DNA from 3 places in the Streptomyces sp. NPDC048278 genome. Region 2 is predicted to be linked to each of the others. Evidence: riboswitches for the same ligand, from Rfam matches in the RefSeq annotation. Region 2 holds a riboswitch; each other region holds the start of a gene.
What was found. Region 2 has a riboswitch for cobalamin ahead of AB0D74_RS41035 (prenyltransferase/squalene oxidase repeat-containing protein). Riboswitches for the same ligand answer to the same signal wherever they lie in the genome.

Region 1 (3,265 bases), on a different contig from region 2:
CCTCCGGCCTGCGGGCCCCCGCCCTGATCGCGTTCGTGAAGGACGCGCTGATCTACCTCGTCATCGCGGTGGCGATCATCTACATCCCGATCAAGCTGGGCGGCTTCGACGACATCTTCGCCAAGGCGGGCGACAAGTTCACGGCGGCGGGCGCGGGCGGTCTCGTCCCGCCCGCGGCCGGCCAGTGGACGTACGCCACCCTGGCACTGGGCTCCGCGCTGGCCCTGTTCATGTACCCGCACTCGATCACCGCGACGCTCTCCTCCCGGAGCCGTGACGTGATCCGCCGCAACACCACGATCCTGCCGCTGTACTCCCTGATGCTGGGCCTGCTCGCCCTGCTGGGCTTCATGGCCATCGCGGCCGGCGTCAAGGTCACCAACGGCCAGCTGGCCATCCCCCAGCTGTTCGAGAACATGTTCCCGGACTGGTTCGCGGGCGTGGCCTTCGCGGCGATCGGCATCGGCGCCCTGGTCCCCGCGGCCATCATGTCCATCGCGGCGGCGAACCTCTTCACCCGCAACATCTACCGGGACTTCATCAAGCCGGACGCCACGCCGAAGCAGGAGGCCCAGGTCTCCAAGCTGGTCTCGCTGCTGGTGAAGGTGGGCGCGCTGGTCTTCGTGCTCACCATGGACAAGACGGTCGCCATCAACTTCCAGCTCCTCGGCGGCATCTGGATCCTGCAGACCTTCCCGGCCCTGGTCGGCGGCCTGTTCACCCGCTGGTTCCACCGCTGGGCCCTGCTGGCGGGCTGGGCGGTCGGCATGGTCTACGGCACGGCCGCCGCGTACGGCGTGGCCTCCCCGACCCAGGCGCACTTCGGCGGCTCCTCCAAGGAGATCCCCGGCCTCGGCCAGATCGGCTACATCGGCCTCACCGCCTTCGTGATGAACGTGGTGGTCACGGTGGTCCTGACCTTCGCCCTCAAGGCCCTCAAGGCCCCCGAGGGCCTCGACGAGACCAGCCCCGCCGACTACACGGCGGACGCAGACGACCCGGACGTGGAGGTGGAACTCCCGCCGGCTGTAGCGCCCCTTTAGGAGCTCGGGGACTGCGCGACCAGCCCCACACGACCCGCAGCGGGCCGCCGAATTCAGACACCACGGCGGCCCGCTGTCGTACACACTCACCCGCATGACGATCCTGATCCGCGAAGCGCGACCCGCCGAGTACGACGCCCTCGGCGGCATCACGGCCCAGGCCTACCTCCACGACGGCCTCCTCGACTTCGGCGAGAGCGACGTGTATCTCACCGAACTCAAGAACGTCGCGAAACGGGCAGCCGCGGCCACCGTCCTCGTCGCCGTGGACGGCGACACCCTCCTCGGCGGTGTCACCTTCACCCCCGGCCCCGGCCCGATGGCCGACATCGCCGCCCCCTCGCAGGCCGAGATCAGGATGCTGGCCGTCGCCGGGGCCGCCCGTGGCCGCGGGGCCGGCGAGTCCCTCGTACGGGCCTGCGTCGACCGCGCACGGGCCGTGGCGGGCTGCACGGCCGTCGTGCTGTCGACCCAGCGGACCATGCACGCCGCCCACCGGATCTACGAACGCCTGGGCTTCGTCCGCACACCCGAGCGGGACTGGCGCCCCCTGCCCGAGCTGGCGGACGTCACCCTTCTCACCTACGAGCTGACGCTCCGACACCTCCACGACACAACATCTGGGGGTGACGTGACAGCCCGGCACTAGATGTATGCTCATGCTCGCTGTCGCCGCAGGGGAATCCGGTGCGAATCCGGAACTGTCCCGCAACGGTGTACTTGTGCATGTTCGTGCACAGGAGTCAGTCCGAGGACCTGCCGACAGCACGCCCAGCCACCCGGTTCGGGCGTTCTGACGTCCGGGCCTCGTGGAGTGGGCCGGGGTCTCGACGCGTGCCCGCGCGCGCTCGTGCTGCCCGCTGCCCTCCGCCAGGCCCCGTGCCCAGCGAGGGAGAGCCCCACGTGACCATCGCGCCAGCCGACCCGGCCTCAGCGACCAGCTCTGTGGAATCCATGGCGGACGACGGTCCCGGCACCGCGTTGCTGCGGACCCTGACCGAGCTGACCGCCGACCTCCCCGACGCCGACCCCGGCCGGGTCGCCGCCGCCGCGTTGCGCGGGCGGTCCGCGCGGGCCGACGAGTCGGAGTTGCGCGAGCTGGCCACCGAGGCCGCCGCCGGGCTGATCTCGGAGGACCCCGCCTACTCGCGGCTGGCCGCACGTCTGCTCACCGTCTCCATCCGCGCCGAGGCCGCCTCGCAGGGCGTGACGTCCTTCACGGAGTCCGTGGCGGTGGGGCACCGCGAGGGTCTCATCGCGGACCGGACCGCCGAGTTCGCCCGGCTGCACGCGGCCCGCCTCGACGCGCTCGTCGACCCGGCCGCCGACGACCGCTTCGGCTACTTCGGCCTCCGTACGCTGCACAGCCGCTACCTGCTCCGGCACCCGATCACCCGCCGCGTGATCGAGACGCCCCAGCACTTCATGCTCCGGGTCGCCGCCGGTCTCGCCGAGGACGACACCGTCAGGTCGGTGGCCGAGGTCGCCGCGCTCTACGGGCTCATGAGCCGCCTCGACTACCTCCCCTCCTCCCCCACCCTCTTCAACTCCGGCACCCGGCACCCCCAGATGTCGTCCTGCTATCTCCTCGACTCCCCGAAGGACGAGCTGGACTCCCTCTACGACCGCTACCACCAGGTCGCCCGCCTCTCGAAGCACGCCGGCGGCATCGGCCTGTCGTACTCCCGCATCCGCAGCCGGGGTTCGCTGATCCGCGGCACCAACGGGCACTCCAACGGCATCGTGCCGTTCCTGAAGACGCTGGACGCCTCGGTGGCCGCGGTGAACCAGGGGGGCCGGCGCAAGGGCGCCGCCGCGGTCTACCTGGAGACCTGGCACTCCGACATCGAGGAGTTCCTGGAGCTGCGCGACAACACCGGCGAGGACGCCCGCCGCACCCACAACCTCAACCTGGCGCACTGGATCCCGGACGAGTTCATGCGCCGGGTCAACGCCGACGAGCCGTGGTCGCTGTTCTCCCCCTCCGACGTGCCGGAGCTGGTGGACCTGTGGGGCGAGGAGTTCGACGCGGCCTACCGCAAGGCCGAGGCGGCGGGGCTCGCGCACAAGACCATCCCGGCCCGTGACCTGTACGGCCGGATGATGCGCACCCTCGCGCAGACCGGCAACGGGTGGATGACCTTCAAGGACGCGGCCAACCGCACCGCGAACCAGACGGCCCTGCCCGGACACGTCGTCCACTCCTCGAACCTCTGCACGGA
Region 2 (3,265 bases):
GCCCGCAGGTAGGTTTTTCAGGGGCGCGAGGAACTGCGCGAGCAGCCCCCGCCCGCCCGTACCGTGGCGGTCACGCATTCTTGCGCCGCCGTGTCTGCCAGACGGCGCCCGCGGCCACCACCACGACGACCCCCACGCCGGCCGCGAGGCCGAGGGACGGGCCGTCGGCCGGCGGTGAACTGCCGGCCCCCGCCGCGACCTTCTCCCCGCAGCCGCGCGCCGGATACCCCCCGATCGCGCACAACAACGCGTTCGTGTCGTACCGCAGCGGCTTCGCCACCGCCGCCAGTGCCTCCGCCGTCGTCGCGTCCTCGGACACCACCGCGCACGCCGTCCGCCGCGCAGGCGGCCGTTCCCCCGACGGCGCGTCCGCCGTCGTGCCGAAGTCGACGACCAGGCCCACCCGTTTGCGGCCCCCGACGGCAGACGTGTCCGCGCAGATCGTCGCGAAGTCCGCCGTGCCGCGCGGGCGCGACGCGTCCGCGGAGTCCTCGCTCACCGCGAAGCGGAAGCCCTCGACCGAACCGTCGGCGGGCCGCGCGGTCGACGGCCCCTGCGTGGCGTACGTCCAGCGCGAGCCGTCGCGCTCCCAGAAGGACCAGTACCGGTAGCCGGTGGCCGCCGCAGGCCCGGCGGCCGTCGCGCACAGCGTCAGCGCGGCCAGGAGCGGCAGCACCGCACGGCGGACCGCGGTCACGGCTGCTGCTGCTTGCGACGGCCGCTGAACAGGAAGCCGATGCCGATCCCGGCGACGAGCCCGGTGCCCACGATCCACCACACGCTGTTGCCCGACTTCTTCGCCTGGCCGTGCTTCTCGGCCTGCTTCTCGGCGGCGGCCCGCGGGGCGGGTCCCGTCGCGTTCAGCGCCGTCACCAGGTCCGTGCCGCCGAAGTCGCGGGGGTCCGCGCCCATCGCGTGCGCGGCGAGGATCAGTTCGGCGTAGGCCGCGGGCCCGCTCTGCCGCGCCCACGGCACGGCGTGCGCCGCCAGCCAGGCGTACGGCTTCCGCGCCTGTTCGGTCCAGCCCTGCGCGGCGAGGGCGACGACCGCGTCGGCGGTGTTGCCGTAGTCCGGCTGCGGTGCGGCGCCGGGGAGCGCGGAGACGAGGTGGCCGGCCTTCGACATGGCGTCCGCCAGGTACGCGGCGCCGTTGCGGGCCACGTCCTCCCGGGCGAGGGCCTTGCCGGAACCGGAACCGGAACCGGATCCAGAGCCGGAGGCGGAGTCCGCGCAGTCGGGGGCCTTCGCCGGGGGCTTCCCGGGCGTCGTCACGAAGCCCTTGCCGAGGGCTCCGAGCACCCCGGCCGCGGTCGCGTCCGCGTTGGCGGCCAGCTTCCCCTGCTTGTCCGGCTGGTAGGCGAGGGCACCGCCACCGTCCTGGCCGCAGGGCAGGGACCACTGGGCGAGCAGGGCGTACGGCGACCTGTCCGCGCTCTCGCCGGTCGCCGCGAGCGCGCCGACGACCACGCCGGTGGAGTTGGTGTCGCTGGGCGAGCCCGGGGTGTAGCCCCAGCCGCCGTCCTTGTTCTGCTGCGACTTCAGCCAGGTCACGGCCTTGTCCGCGGCGGCGTCGTGGCCGCCGGCCGCCTTCAGCGCCTGTACGGCGGCGGCCGTGCTGTTGGTGTCGACGGCCACCTTGGCGTCACAGGCCGCCGTCGGCTCGGCGCGGAACGCGGCGAACGCGCCGTTCGCGCACTGCTGCCCGGCCAGCCAGTCCACCGCCTTCGCGGCCGGGGTCACTCCCACCGCGCGCTGGGCCAGCAGGGCGAGGGACTGGCGCCAGACGCCGTCGAACTTCGGGTCCGAGTCGCCGTACAGCCCCGACGGGAGCACCGCCGACGCGGACGGCGACGGGGAGGTGGTGCCGGCGGCCAGTGCGGTCGTCGCGGGTGTGGCGCTACCGATGACGGCGGTGGCGGCCAGCACCCCGGCGGTGCGGCGGAGGACGGTCATGATCGGCGGGTGCCTCTCCCTGCGGGGAGCCGGGCAGCACGGGACACCCCGGCGGCTCGGCTCCGTAAACCTCGACGGTGCCGTGCGACGACGGGTGCCGGCGCACATGAGCCGATCAACGTCCCGGGCGCGGCGGTCCGGCTTGCCGCAACGGGTGCGGCTCACGGTTGCGGGTCAGCGCCGGAATTGCACCGGCTTCCCCCCGTACGGGTGATGACGACCCGGCTACCTTACCGGCCGTCGGCGGAAAGCTGAGAGGGGGCTGTGCGGAGACCTCGTTATGGTCATGTCATGACGGGGAGACTGCTCGGTTCGGGGCGTTCGGCCGACGTGTACGAGCTCGACGAGGCGTGGGTGCTGCGCCGGGACCGGGACGGCCGGGGGGACGCGAGCGCCGAGGGCGCGCTGATGACGTACGTACGGGAGCGCGGGTACCCGGCGCCCCGGGTGCGGCCGTCCGCCTCCCGTACCGAACTGGTCATGGAGCGGCTGTCCGGGCCGACCATGCTGGCGGCGCTGCTGGCGGGGGAGACGGGCCCGGCGGAGGGCGGCGCGCTGCTCGCCTCGCTGCTGCGGCGGCTGCACGCCCTGCCCGGCCGGGACCCGGCCGACCCCGGCGCCCGGGTCCTCCACCTCGACCTGCATCCGGACAACGTGATCCTGACCCCCGACGGCCCCCGGGTCATCGACTGGACCAACGCCGAGGACGGGCCGCCCGGACTCGACTGGGGCATGTCCGCGGTGATCCTCGCCCAAGCGGCCCTGGGTGCCTACCCGTTGGCCCACGACCTGCTGACCGCCCTGCTCGCCGACCCGGGCGGCCTGACCGAGGCGGGGCTGGCGGAGGCTCTGCGCCGGCGGGCGGCCAACCCGACGATGAGCCGAGCGGAGGTCGAAGTGCTGGGGGAGGCGGGGCGGTTGATACGGGCGGTCGCCCTCTAGCGCGCCGGGTCCGCCGATTTCCCCCGCGTGAAACCGTGGCTCCGCTCCACCTTCGCCACGTGCAGGGTGTAGCTCTCGTACCACTCGGCCCGCCCGCGCTTCTGCGCCTCGCGGTGCTCGGCATCGGTCCGCCACTGCGCGAGCGCGTCGGCGTCGCGGAAGTACCCGACGGTGATGCCCAGCCCGCCGGGGGTCTGCGCGTGGTCCATCCCCAGGTACCCGGGGATGTCCTTCACCAGGTCCTCCATGCGGGCGTTGGTCTCCGCGTAGCCGCTCTGGTCCTCGGTGCGCACCGTGCTGAAGACGGCCACGTAGTAAGGGGGTTCATAGGCCTCGACGGGCCCGACAGGCGCTTCCTGGTGATTGCTCA
Region 3 (3,265 bases), on a different contig from region 2:
GGGCCGCCGCTGGGCGGGTTGTACTTGAAGCCGCCGTCGGCGGGCGGGTTGTGCGAGGGCGTGACGACGACGCCGTCCGCGAGTCCGGTGGTACGGCCCCGGTTGTGGGTGAGGATGGCGTGCGAGACCGCGGGGGTGGGGGTGTAGCCGTCGGCGCTGTCGACGAGGACGGTCACGCCGTTGGCGGCGAACACCTCCAGGGCGGTGACCTTGGCCGGCTCGGACAGGGCGTGGGTGTCGGCGCCCAGGAAGAGCGGGCCGTCGGTGCCCTGGCCGCTCCGGTACTCGCAGATGGCCTGGCTGGTCGCGGCGATGTGGTCCTCGTTGAACGCGGTCGTCAGCGACGATCCGCGGTGTCCCGAGGTGCCGAACGCCACCCGCTGGCCGGGGTCGGACGGGTCGGGGTGCAGCGCGTAGTAGGCCGTGACCAGCCGGGCCACGTCGACGAGGTCCTCCGGAGCCGCCGGCCGGCCCGCTCGCTCATGCGGCATGAGTCCACTTCCTCCGCAGTCGTTGATCGATCGCTCGCCGCCCATCTTTCCTTGTCAGCGGCCACGAACGCGAGTGCGGCACCGGCCGCGCGCCGAAGACACGGCGGGTTCACGGCCGGTTCACAGCAGACGTACCGCGGCGGGCGTGCGCTGTTCGCAGAGGCCCGCCGGCCGGCCGGGGCGGAGCCGGCCGAAGGGGAGAGGGCCCCCGGACGTATCCGGGGGCCCTCTCGTGTCGTTCGGTGTGGCGTGGTGCCGTGCAATGCGGTGCCCAGCGGTGCCGTGCGGTGCCGGTCAGTGGGGAGCGGGCACCGTGCGCGCGGCGGTCGGTGCCTTCGCCGGCTTCGGGTGGAGGACGCGTTCGGCCAACTCGCCGAACAGCAGGCCGAATCCGCCCCACAGCACCACCTGGATGGTGAGCGCCGAGAGCCGGAACCGCCACAGCAGGGTGGCCGGGAAGTCCGCGGGCACCTCGTTGATGACCGGCAGGAACTGGTAGGCGAGTCCGATGACGACGGCGAACGCGGCCACCGCGAGGACGGCCGCCCACCATGTGCCCAACCGCGGCTGGAGCCGCTTGCCGAGGATGGTGGCGGCGACCGCGAGGAGCACGCTGAGCAGCATCATCAGGAAGTAGAGCGTGGTCCGCTTGCCGATGGTGTCCGGGTCGCCCACCGACGGCGGGTTGGCCGGGTACTTCAGGAACGGCACCACGTACACGGCGACCAGGGCGCAGCCGGACAGCAGCAGTGCCGTCGCCCGCGGCGAGAAGCGGCCGACGCGGCCGAGGGCGAAACAGTAGGCGAGGGCGGCGATGCCGCCGAAGGCGACCCCGTAGACGAGGACACCGGTGGCGAGGCCGGCGGTGGACTGCAGGGAGCGGGAGACGACCTCCATCTCGTGCTCGTGCGAGTGGGCGTCCTCGAAGCTGATCGCCTTGTCGACGCTCGGCTCACCGAGGAGGTAGGCGACCACCAGGGCGAGCACGCCGGCGACGAGACCGGCGAGCATGCCCCGCACCAGGAGGTTTCTTACGGTTGCGGAGTTCATGATGTGTTCGGTGCCCCTCGGGTCAGTGGCAGGGGAAGCCGAGGAGATGGCGGGCGTCGTGCACCCACTCGTGGACGTCCGTGCCGCTGACCACGGAGGTGGCGCCCTGCTCGGCGCCGACGAAGTAGAGCAGGACGAGCATCAGGATGCCGAAGAAGACCGCCCAGGGAGCTATCGCGGACAGCGGCAGCTTGGCGGGGACGACGGGGGTGGTGGCTGTCGGCTGAGCGACGGTCTGCGCCATGGCAGAACCTCCTCTGGGAGTTCGCGTCCCATCTCGGTGGTGCACAGGACGACGGCCACGGGTCTGACTCACGAGAGGCCCTGGGGCTCTCGCATACAGTGGCGCGACCGTGCCGGACTCCCACCGGCTTCCGTCTCGCCGTCATCGATATCGGACCGACCGTACCGCCTGGCAAAGAAACGGCCAAGACCGCACCACCAGGCGTGATCTTCGTCTCGCGCCTGATGGGCGGTGGGCGGGAGCGGCTCAGGCGGGCGGCTCAGGCGGGTGGCGCAAGGCCGAGTTCGCGTGCGCCGAGCGGGGCGAAGAAGCGGTCGACGTCGGCGTCGGTGACCTCGGCGAGGGTGGCCGGGGACCAGCGCGGGGTGCGGTCCTTGTCGACGACCTGGGCGCGGATGCCCTCCACCAGGTCGTGGGTCGCGAGGGTCGCGCAGGAGACGCGGTACTCCTGGTCCAGGACCCGTTCCAGCGAGCCGAGTTCGCGGGCCCGGCGCAGGGCCGCGAGCGTGACCTTCAGGGCGGTGGGTGACCTGGTGAGCAGGGTGTCCGCCGTCTCCTTCGCCGCCGGGTCGCCGTGCGCGAGCAGCCGCCGGACGATCTCCTCGACGGTGCCGGCCGCGTAGCAGGCGTCGATCCACGCCCGGTGTCCGGCCAACTCCCCCTCGGGCGCCTGCCGTACGCGCCGGGCGAGCGCCTCGGGTACCGGCAGGGCGGCGAGGTCGGCGACGAACGCGGGGACCGTGCCGGCCGGGAGGCAGTGGTCGGCGAGTCCGCAGAGCACGGCGTCGGCGGCGCCGATCGAAGCGCCGGTCAGGGCGAGATGGGTGCCGAGTTCGCCGGGCGCGCGGCCGAGCAGGTAGGTGCCGCCGACGTCGGGGACGAAGCCGATCCCGGTCTCCGGCATGGCGATCCGCGACCGCTCGGTGGCGATCCGGACGCTGCCGTGCGCCGAGACACCGACCCCGCCGCCCATCACGATGCCGTCCATGAGCGCGACGTACGGCTTCGGGTACCGGGCGATACGGGCGTTGAGCCGGTACTCGTCCCGCCAGAACGCGGCTGCCGCCGACCCGTCGCCGTCCCTGGCGTCGTCGTGGACGGCGCGGATGTCCCCGCCCGCGCACAGACCGCGCTCCCCCGCACCGGTGACGACGACGGTCTGCACGGCGGGGTCGTGCTCCCACTCCGTGAGCGCCTCGTCGATGCGGCGCACCATGGCGTGCGACAGCGCGTTGATGGCCTTCGGCCGGTTGAGCGTGATGTGCCCGGCCCGTCCGTCGACGTGCAGCAGGACGTGTTCCTCGGCGCCGGTCATCCGGACACCTCCGCCGGGCCGCCGGCCACGATGAGGCGCATGATCTCGTCGGTTCCTTCCAGAAGCGGGTGGTCGCGTGGGTCAGGGACGATCTTCCCCCGTCCGTCGCGTCCGCGGCTCACCGACCCGTCGACGCGTCGACCCGTCGCAGGGCGTCCCGGACCT

Region 1: linked by a shared signal. The riboswitch ahead of AB0D74_RS34625 (ribonucleoside-diphosphate reductase subunit alpha) and the one ahead of AB0D74_RS41035 (prenyltransferase/squalene oxidase repeat-containing protein) in region 2 are both predicted to bind cobalamin.
Region 3: linked by a shared signal. The riboswitch ahead of AB0D74_RS17975 (CbtB-domain containing protein) and the one ahead of AB0D74_RS41035 (prenyltransferase/squalene oxidase repeat-containing protein) in region 2 are both predicted to bind cobalamin.

Annotation. Positions count from the first base shown of each region.
Region 1 is NZ_JBEZLP010000025.1:153,405-156,669, reverse strand. It holds gene mctP (monocarboxylate uptake permease MctP) at 1-1,043, shown strand, start outside; gene AB0D74_RS34630 (GNAT family N-acetyltransferase) at 1,138-1,692, shown strand; cobalamin riboswitch at 1,690-1,822, shown strand; gene AB0D74_RS34625 (ribonucleoside-diphosphate reductase subunit alpha) at 1,947-3,265, shown strand, end outside.
Region 2 is NZ_JBEZLP010000036.1:98,602-101,866, forward strand. It holds gene AB0D74_RS41030 (SCO2322 family protein) at 71-697, opposite strand; gene AB0D74_RS41035 (prenyltransferase/squalene oxidase repeat-containing protein) at 694-1,953, opposite strand; cobalamin riboswitch at 2,062-2,193, opposite strand; gene AB0D74_RS41040 (phosphotransferase) at 2,245-2,895, shown strand; gene AB0D74_RS41045 (antibiotic biosynthesis monooxygenase) at 2,892-3,265, opposite strand, start outside.
Region 3 is NZ_JBEZLP010000009.1:59,618-62,882, reverse strand. It holds gene pgm (phosphoglucomutase (alpha-D-glucose-1,6-bisphosphate-dependent)) at 1-491, opposite strand, end outside; gene AB0D74_RS17980 (CbtA family protein) at 786-1,541, opposite strand; gene AB0D74_RS17975 (CbtB-domain containing protein) at 1,564-1,785, opposite strand; cobalamin riboswitch at 1,822-1,963, opposite strand; gene AB0D74_RS17970 (enoyl-CoA hydratase/isomerase family protein) at 2,045-3,100, opposite strand.